DNA from 3 places in the Marinomonas sp. ABL3_031 genome. Region 1 is predicted to be linked to each of the others. Evidence: predicted binding sites of a transcription regulator. Region 1 holds the regulator's gene; each other region holds the start of a gene.
The links. The regulator FNR, encoded in region 1, switches genes on or off when oxygen is low (the NO sensors DNR and NnrR bind a similar motif). The targets are predictions, from matches to a motif close to TTGATNTANATCAA.
Positions count from the first base shown of each region.

Region 1 (3,286 bases):
ATTAGATCATGTGATTAGATTATCACCTGATCGAATATCCTTGTTTAACTATGCGCATTTGCCTAATCGTTTTCGCTCTCAAAAACGTTTGCCAGAAGCACATTTGCCTCCCGCCAAAGAAAAACTGGCTATACTCAAGATGAGCATCAATTACTTGGTAGACGCAGGTTATGAATACATAGGCATGGATCATTTTGCCAAACCACAAGATGAACTCGCTAAAGCTCGTGATAGCGGATTGTTACATCGTAATTTTCAAGGCTACACAACGCACTCTGGTACAGATTTACTCGCCTTTGGTGTTTCTGGTATCAGCAGCATCAATGGAACTTACATGCAAAACCAATTGGAATTGAATGCCTATAAAAAAAGTATCGAAAACGGACAATTGGCCATCGCAAAGGGATATATCAGTAATAAGGATGATCGTATTCGTCATGATGTTATCATGACCTTACTGTCCCACTTTCAACTGAATTTTGACTTAATTGAGAAAAAACATAACATTAAATTTGTCGAATATTTCTCTGATGAGCTGGCAAGATTAGAACCCATTCTCGCAGATAATATGGTGCAATACTTTTCATCTCAAGGCAGAAATGGGATAAAAGTGACCGAACGAGGCAGATTGCTAATACGTTGTGTTTGTATGGTGTTCGATAAATATCTTAATGGTGCAATACAGTATTCAAAAGTTATCTAGATTCGTATCAGGGAGAACCAACAATGGCTATAACACACGCTCAGCCTAGATTCAGCAGTAAGCTTACTTCACAATGTCAGAATTGCAGTCTAAACGCATTATGCCTTCCTATTGCATTAGCTGATGAAGACATTAACCGACTTGATCAAATTATTGAACGTAAGCGTCCGCTTAAAAAAGGTGAATTTTTATTCCGTCAGGGAGATGCCTTTGACTCACTCTTTGCCGTTCGCTCAGGCACATTAAAAACGTACAAAATCACCTCTTTTGGCGAAGAGCAGATTACGGGTTTTTACTGCCCCAGTGAATTGTTGGGGTTAAGTGGTATTGACTCAAACAGTTACCCTGTGTCTGCAAAAGCATTAGAAACAACGACCGTATGTGAAATTCCGTTTGCGCATCTTGAAGAATTATCCAATCAAATTCCTTCATTAAAGCATCAAATTTTTCGCCTGATGAGCCGAAAAATTTCAGATGATCAACACATGATGGTGTTATTAGGTAAAAAGAATGCCGATGAAAAAGTCGCCTCTTTTTTATTGAATTTGTCTAATAGGTTTAAAAAGCGTGGCTATTCTGCGTCTGCATTTCGTCTGTCAATGTCTAGAGGCGAGATGGGCAATTATCTTGGTCTAGCGGTTGAGACAGTAAGCCGTGTCATGACACGCTTCCAGAAAAATGAATTGATCCATGTTGATGGTAAAGAAATTCAGATCGTTAATTTCGAAGCGATGCAAAAACTCATTGGCGTAGCGCCTGATTGTGATAAAATTGCACACTTTTGAATAATACAGAGGCAATTTTCGAGATGCTTTACGATGATTTTTACGTTAAATCTCTCATTCGAACCGTAGAAGACTGGCCAAAGGAAGGTATTAGTTTTCGTGATATCACCCCTATTTTCAGTGATCCTAAAGGCATGAGAATGGTTGTGGATGCGTATATTCATCGCTACATTGATTCTGATATCACCCATATAGCTTGCATTGACGCTCGCGGCTTCTTAATTGCTGCGGTGTTAGCTTATGAGTTACAAAAGCCTCTTATTCTGGTTCGTAAAAAAGGCAAATTACCAGGCAAGACCATTTCTCAAAAATACGCATTGGAATACGGTGAAGCTGAATTGGAAATTCAGCAAGGCTCGGTTAATTCTGGTGATCAAGTGCTATTGTTTGATGATTTGATAGCGACTGGTGGAACCCTATTTGCTGCTATCAAGCTTTTAACAGCTCAAGGTGCCAATATTAAAGAAGTGGCAGCCATTATAGATTTGCCGGATTTAGGCGGCAGTCAGAAATTGCGTGATACACAAGTTCCAGTGTTCAGCTTGTGCGCTTTTGATGGTGAATAAGATTTAAGTCTTATTTTCGATGAATTGAGCAGTATAAAAAAGTGGCTAACAGCCACTTTTTTATACTTAAACGATTATACTAGATTAAAATTCTACTTCAGCACCAACAGCAAAACCTTTATTTGCTTCTTCACGACTATTGTCTTCAAAAACAATAACGGTATTACCGTAGCGTACAAAAGCGCGCGCATTTCTCATGGTCATGTATTCTAATCGAAACTCATAAGTATACATGTGATCTAGATTCGTAAATGACAGCACTTCCGGCGCATAATAACCGGATCCATAGATAGCAACGCGATTGGCTGATTGCAACGTATAGCGGTACCAACCGCCAAGAGCTACCGCCGTATAAATATCGTCGTCGTCAGCCGTTCTGTCCGCATTAACGGCGTAAACTCGCGTGCCAATACTCACTTGCAGAGGACCATTACCACCCTCGGAATCTTGAACATTGAACCCCAAGTACCCTGCCGTAATATCTTCATCTTTATCATAGGAAACCCCGGCTCCAATACCAAAGGTACCCATATCCAAATTCACATCACCTTGAACCGTATCATTTGTTAAATGAACGGAAGCTGTCGAAGCAGCAGAGGCAATGGATGAGCCTAATAGACCTAGCGTTAGGAAAAGGGCTTTAAGGTTTAAATTCATTTCGCAAATCCTATAGTGAAATAATATTAAGTCGATCAAAAGCTGAGGGAGATTGCTTCAGCTCTTTAAAATTAAACAATTCTGTGTCTGCTAAGTGGGATGGTACAACATTTTGCATGGCAGTAAACATGGTATCAGTACGACCGGGGTACTCTCTCTCCCAATTTTGTAACATGTCTTTTACTACCTGTCTTTGTAAGTTTTCCTGTGAACCACACAAATTACAAGGAATGATAGGGAATTTTTTTAACTCAGCAAAGGCTTCTATGTCTTTTTCTTTACAATAAGCAAGAGGACGAATTACCAGGTGTTTGCCGTCGTCACTTAGCAATTTGGGGGGCATAGATTTTAATTTACCACCAAAAAACATATTCAAAAATAAGGTTTCTAAAATGTCATCACGATGATGACCAAGGGCAATTTTTGTCGCACCTATCTCTTCAGCGAAACCATACAAAGAACCACGACGTAAGCGTGAACATAAGCCGCAGGTTGTTTTACCCTCGGGCACAACCTCTTTAACGATACTATAGGTATCACGCTCTAAAATATGAAAATCCACACCCGTTTCTTCC
Region 1 is NZ_JBSWYU010000012.1:33,776-37,061, forward strand. Features, by position in the region: gene hemN (oxygen-independent coproporphyrinogen III oxidase) at 1-703, shown strand, start outside; gene fnr (fumarate/nitrate reduction transcriptional regulator Fnr) at 727-1,488, shown strand; gene ACXAH2_RS13305 (adenine phosphoribosyltransferase) at 1,512-2,054, shown strand; gene ACXAH2_RS13310 (YfaZ family outer membrane protein) at 2,139-2,711, opposite strand; gene ttcA (tRNA 2-thiocytidine(32) synthetase TtcA) at 2,722-3,286, opposite strand, start outside.

Region 2 (3,286 bases), on a different contig from region 1:
ATGATGAAAGCCAGTACAATGTACATTATACCTAGCTTTTTGTGATCAACCGAAGTCAACCAATCGCGCCACAAGACACCCAATAAATTATTTTTCAGAACCAAAAATGCAACTATGGCACCAACCACAGCCACCACACACAAGGTTGTGATGACAATAGGGTCATGCGGCAGCGCATCAACGGAGAGTTTGCCTAAGAAACCAGACATTATTTATCAGCCTCCATATCGTCATGATTCATTTGACTGTGGTTCATCTCACTATGATCCATTTCGGCATGGTTCATATCACCGTGATGGTGATCACCTTGCTTCATCTGACGCATCATAGGAGTGTCGAAGACTGTGCCTTCCAAAATATCAACCGTACCGTAGTCTTTCATGAACTTCATAACATTATCGTGGAAGATACCTGGCTTAATAGAGCCAAAGTATTCTACAGGATGGTTTTCAGTAGGTTGCGCAAGTTCGTCGTAGCTAATTTGATCTAGCACATTACCTGACTCTTTAACTTGAGCGACCCATTCATCGAACTCCGCTTCAGTTGGTGTAGCAATGGCGTTAAATTTCATACCAGAGAAGCCTGCACCGCTGTAATTAGAAGAGAAACCTTTGAAAGTTCCTGGTTCGTTTGCAATTAGGTGCAGTTTTGTCACCATTCCAGCCATAGAGTAAATCTGACTACCCAATTGCGGAATGAAGAAAGAGTTCATGGTTCCTTCAGACGAAATTCTGAATGCCACTGGAACATCAGCAGGGAAGACCAATTCGTTGACCGTAGCAATACCTTGTTCTGGATAAATGAAGACCCATTTCCAGTTCATAGATACCACTTGAACCGTAATATGATCTTTCTCATGTTCCAACGGTTTATAAGGATCTAGAGCATGTGTAGATTTCCAGGTAATCACACCAAGAACGATGATGATAACAACTGGAATTGCCCATACGACAGTTTCAATTTTCGTGGAGTGTGACCACTTAGGCTCATAGATTTCATCACGACCTTCACGGTATTTCCAAGCGAAATACAATGTCATGAAGATCACAGGAATCACGACAAGTAGCATTAACAGAGTGGCAACAATAATTAGTTGCTTCTCTTCAATACCAACCTGACCCTTTGGATCGAGCACACCACCCTGACAACCGGCGAGCAAGCCCACCATTAGCGCCAAAGCGACTTTACTTAGGATACGAGTTAACAAGAGAATCATCCTCTAACCCCGAGGTTCACAAAACTGCCACTTAACTATCAAATGACAGAACGAAAATCCGGCAGTGCCGGGTATTTCAGTAAAGATCACCACACTGTAAACAGCATAAAAATCATTACTGTGCCATTGTAAAATAACGCAATAATGATTCTTTTGGATCACCTAAATCTGAAAAAGGTGCTCAGCATTTGCATTGTGAACCAAGTCTCAACTTGATTAACGGCTTCCCACAAGCAATCACAATGTTCTCAAATGGCCATCAAAGGCGAGCAAGGTTGATATCGGTCAATACGGCCTCATATCTAACCCGTAACAATACATCTAAACGACACTCTTAATTAGCTCTTGCCGATAACAAAAACGATGGCATATTCTAATCTTTAAGCCACCATAACCGATTAATTTTATTATGGTTTTTCTTTAATTAAACGCCGTCAACAAGACCTTTATTGGTGTTCGCATACCCACCCGCAAATCTCATACTGACAAAATCATTGCGAACGAGTAAAAATTCAAGTGTGCGGAATATATCAAAATCCGACTAATCACACAAAGTCTAGTTTATCCTTTGTTAACCTTTGCTTCACCGCATTTTTACAAAATTCACATTCTGAACTCGTTCAAAAAGCATTGAACCAAATACGACCCTCTATTGCTTGCTCCACACTTGCAACACGGCCTTCATCTTAAACAAGATATGGCGCATTTGCTCTTCTTGTAACCCACTGAAGCCCAACACAAAACCTTGTCTAGGTAGTATGTTGCCATCAGAGTAATGCATTGATAATGGACTTAAAATGACATTATCTTGTCGCAACCTCTGACAAAACTGCCGATCGAATGTGTTCCCGTCCTCAACTAAATCTAAACATTCTGGTTTACACTCAATTAACACATGCATTCCACCACGAGGCTTTTTCCAATCAAACCAGGGCGATAAATAGTCACTCAAAAGTGCCAACAGCATATCTCGTTTCAATCTATAGTGGCGACGCATGCGATTTAAATGTCGCTCAAAATTGCCTTGGATCAAAAAATCCGCAACGACTGGTTGCATTGGTAACGAAGCTGATATACCGATTTGTTTCTGACTTCGCTTAATGAGAGCCACATGTTCCAGCGGTGCCACAATAAACCCTAAACGCAAACCTCGAAATAACACCTTCGAAAAACTGCCTACATAAAAAACATGGCGACTGGCCTCCGAGAACGATCTTGCCGTTTGCATCAAGGGCACTTCTGCGCGGCCTTGATAGACAAATTCATTGTCATAGTCGTCTTCAATTAGCCACATTGGATTCTGCTCAGTATCCAAAGCCTTAATCCATTGCTGACGACGTTGGGAACTGATACTGGTTCCCATAGGGTATTGGCGATTAGGTGTCACAATAAACGCATGTTTCTTGGCAACCTTGTCATCACAGTAAGAACTTATGTTTGGCAAGCAAGGGCCTTCAGTATCCAATTTTATGTGACCAAAGCGAATTTGCTGATTCAATGCTTCGCTGATGGGCGGATAAGTGATCTCTTCCAGCCACCACTTAAGCTGATTATGTGTTGCCTTACGCAAAGCATGATCTAAAAGCTGTAATGAATCGCGATTACCTGCCGTAATGATAATTTGCTCGGCACGGCACTCCAACCCTCGCAACCGATACAAATAATTCACCAAAGCTTTTTTTAAAGGTGGAAATCCGGTCAAATATTCCCCCTGCATGACTTTGTTATCAGGCTGCAACCAACTCCGACGCATACTGGCAGCCCATTCCTTAGAAGGGAAAGCTGACACATCGACACCTGCATCAAAAGCATACAATGTCTGTTCATCTTCTAGTGACTCATGACGGGATACTATGTCTTTTAAAATGGCTTGTTGATCCGTAACTTGATAAGCAGCAACAAATACGCCGCGCTTTTCTTCGCTCAATAACCAACCTTCTGCGATGAGCTGCTCATAAGCCCGAGTGGTGGTACTGCGAGACACTCCCAAAGCAGATGCCAGTGCCCGAGAAGAAGGTAACTTATCGCCCGACTGCAGTTCTCCCTGACGAATACCTTGTTGAATTTGTT
Region 2 is NZ_JBSWYU010000011.1:45,772-49,057, reverse strand. Features, by position in the region: gene cyoB (cytochrome o ubiquinol oxidase subunit I) at 1-209, opposite strand, end outside; gene cyoA (ubiquinol oxidase subunit II) at 209-1,216, opposite strand; gene pdxR (MocR-like pyridoxine biosynthesis transcription factor PdxR) at 1,866-3,286, opposite strand, start outside.
Region 2: the regulator FNR is predicted to act here: its motif matches at 1,492-1,505, upstream of cyoA (ubiquinol oxidase subunit II).

Region 3 (3,286 bases), on a different contig from region 1:
AGTGCGCAACAGGATGCGTCAAACTACAAGAGAAGATGTCCCCAGATAGCAACCATTTTGAATCCGTGATACCAGACTGATAATGGGTTAACGCTTGCACTTGCGTCACTGACAAACAAGCGGCAAAACAAAACGCAGAGCGAATTAAAAGTTGTTGGGTGATTCCCATTGAGACATCTCGTTCAAGCATAATCAATTGTGTTATCATCACATCCTATTGTATACCGATATTCTCAAATACGCGGCAGAATTAAGGACCCTCATTTGTCAAACCATGAAATCAAAGATCGATTCCGAGGTTTCCTACCCGTTGTTATCGACGTAGAAACCGCAGGCTTTAATCAAAAAACCGATGCTTTATTAGAAATGGCTGCCAGCATTCTAAGAATGGATGAAAACGGTGATCTTTACATACATGAAACCATAGGTTTCCTAATCAAACCATTCGAAGGCGCTAATCTTGAGAAAGCCGCCCTCGACTTCACTGGAATTGATCCATTTGAACCTGGTCGAGAGGATATATCAGAAGGTGAAGCCATAACACAAATGTTCTCCAAAGTGCGCAAAGAACTGAAATCAGTAGGTTGTAAACGCGCTATCTTAGTGGGTCATAATGCTGCCTTTGATCATGGTTTTTTAAATGCGGCTATTGAGCGTGCGGACATAAAACGCAATCCTTTTCACCCATTTTCAAGCTTCGATACTGCCAGTTTAGCCGGGCTCGTTTTTGGTCAAACGGTATTAGCCAAAGCCTGTGAGGCAGCGGCAATCCCCTTTAGTAATTCTGAAGCCCACTCAGCAAAATACGACACAGAAAAAACCGCTGAGCTATTCTGTGAAATGGTAAATCGTTGGAAACGACTGGGCGGCTGGCCATGTATTGAAAATACACCAGAGCAGGACATGTCAGCAATTTTCCATTCAGGCCAATAAGTCGCACAATAATAAGGACCAGCAGTATATTATGAACTGCCTATTGCCATTAAGGTGCTTGCTATGATGCCAGCCAAAAAATATTTCTATCTCGCACTCGGCTGGTTTTCCTTGATCACCGGCATTATTGGTATCTATTTACCTTTATTACCCACCACACCACTGGTTTTACTGGCCGCTTGGTGCTTTTCTAAATCATCCGAGCGCTTCCACAACTGGTTACTCAATCACAAATTTTTTGGCCCTATTGTGCGGGATTGGCAGTCCGAAGACGGTATTCCTAGACGTTCACGCAACCGCGCCATTCTTTTCATGTGGGTGGGAATGAGCATTTCCATGTTCATTGTTTATCGTTTTTGGGCAACTCTTGGCCTGATAACCATCGGCATATGCGTCAGCATTTATCTGCTCAGATTGCCTGTGCGTGAAGACCAACAAGACTAATATCTGCACGGCTCTGCCATATTTTCTATTACTGACTCCATGCTCTTTCGATAGACAAAATTACAATCCACGATACCCACGCTACTGTTTACTTCAATCGTTTTGTCACAACTCGAAGAGTTCCGTGTAGCGGCAATAGCAATGTCAGTGATGCTATTTAAAATCAGCAAACATTTCCTTAATTACTTTTAAAATTACACCAGCAAGACGGCGGCTTGTCTCCTATACTTTGAAATACCGTCGTTAATCGACGCCGCCTTAAGGTGTCTGCTACCAAGCGGAAACTCAATTAAATAGGGGCTTGCTAAAGCAAACATCCTAATTTCGTAGTATTCGGCAGTTCGATGAACAGGATGAGAAACCGTATTAATACTGACGTAAGAAAAACTGACAAGGATCAAGAACCCATTTCTTCGTCTCGACTAATCTATAAATGAGCATAATGATTCAGTAAACACGCATCGGAGGACAACATGCCAATTTCTGACCACAGTTTAATCAATGAGTTTCCCGAGTATAAAGACGATATCCACGACCTTAAAATGGAAGATGCTCACTTCAGAAAGCTTTATAATGAATACAACCATTTAACTCACGAAATTGAAAAAATGGAAAAGGAAATTATTCCCGCGACAACACAACAGGAAGAAAGCTTAAAGAAACAACGCTTACAACTTAAAGACACACTTAAAGGCTATATCAAAGCCAGCATAGCCGCTGCAGAAAAAGCGTAAGCAGCTCACTTCATGTTGATAAAAGCGAGTCTAAACACTCGCTTTTTTTATGCCACTACCAGTATTAAGCTTTTGTAAGTATTTTAAAATTGAAAACAATTCTCATAATCATTATTATACCGCGCTTAATTTAGCGGTATAAGAAGATACTTCCATGTTCAAAAAAAGCTTTCTCATGATGCAGGCATGTGGTGTGCTCACGTTTTCTTGCCTTGCCTTGGCTGAAACCTCACAAACTGATGACTCCATCGATTTGCAAACACTTGAAGTGCAAGGTCGCGCTTTATCTTATTACAAGGAAGACGAAACCAGCTTAGCCACTAAAACGGCGACCAGCATGGACAATACGCCACAGTCGGTTCAGGTCATCACGGAAACCTTGATGGAAGATCAAGCGGCCAGACAAATCACCGATTTATATCGCTCTATTTCAGGTCTATCGCAATATCAACCCTCAACCGTGACTTTGCGTGGTTTTCAGCAAGACGAGATTCTCTACGATGGCTTAAAAGGCGATCCGTTTGGTGACTTTTCTATCCCGCAACTGTTCACCATAGAGCAGGTTCAAGTATTGAAAGGCCCTTCTGGTGCCGTTTATGGGGCTGGAGAACCCGGCGGTGTGATCAACTATGTCACCAAAAAACCAACCTATGAGCAGCAAAACACCCTACAAGTAACCGCCGGAAACAAAGACTTTTTCAGTGGTAGTGGGGAGTCTTCTGGCCCCATCAATGAAGATGGATCAGAGCGCTATCGTGTCGGCATTTATTCCGATGGACAGGACTCTTATCGCAACAATGTGGAAGAGCAGAATCAGATCATTGATCTTGGTTATGCCTGGGACATAGATGAAGACAACAGCCTAACACTGCAATTTACCGACATTCATCAACATATTTCTGGCGCTCGTTTACGCGGTATTCCCACCGACGACGATGGCAATTTCCTTGCCGACACCTCGTGGAATAATAATGAAAAAACCGATTACCAAGAACTGGATGCCCAAGTGTTCCAAGCGCGTCTCGATCAGAGCATCAATGATTGGCTAGAAAGCAATGTCGCCCTACGCTACTTTGAAAATACCGAAACGCAGAAATACCACGAAGTTGTTGGCTTACTAGACTCCGACAGTGATGGTATTGTGGATAGCACACAGCGCCAATACCGTGATCAAG
Region 3 is NZ_JBSWYU010000008.1:127,139-130,424, forward strand. Features, by position in the region: gene ACXAH2_RS10635 (flagellar protein MotY) at 1-208, opposite strand, end outside; gene rnt (ribonuclease T) at 265-933, shown strand; gene ACXAH2_RS10645 (YbaN family protein) at 997-1,377, shown strand; gene ACXAH2_RS10650 (HP1242/YdcH family protein) at 1,851-2,111, shown strand; gene ACXAH2_RS10655 (TonB-dependent siderophore receptor) at 2,266-3,286, shown strand, end outside.
Region 3: the regulator FNR is predicted to act here: its motif matches at 1,765-1,778, upstream of ACXAH2_RS10650 (HP1242/YdcH family protein).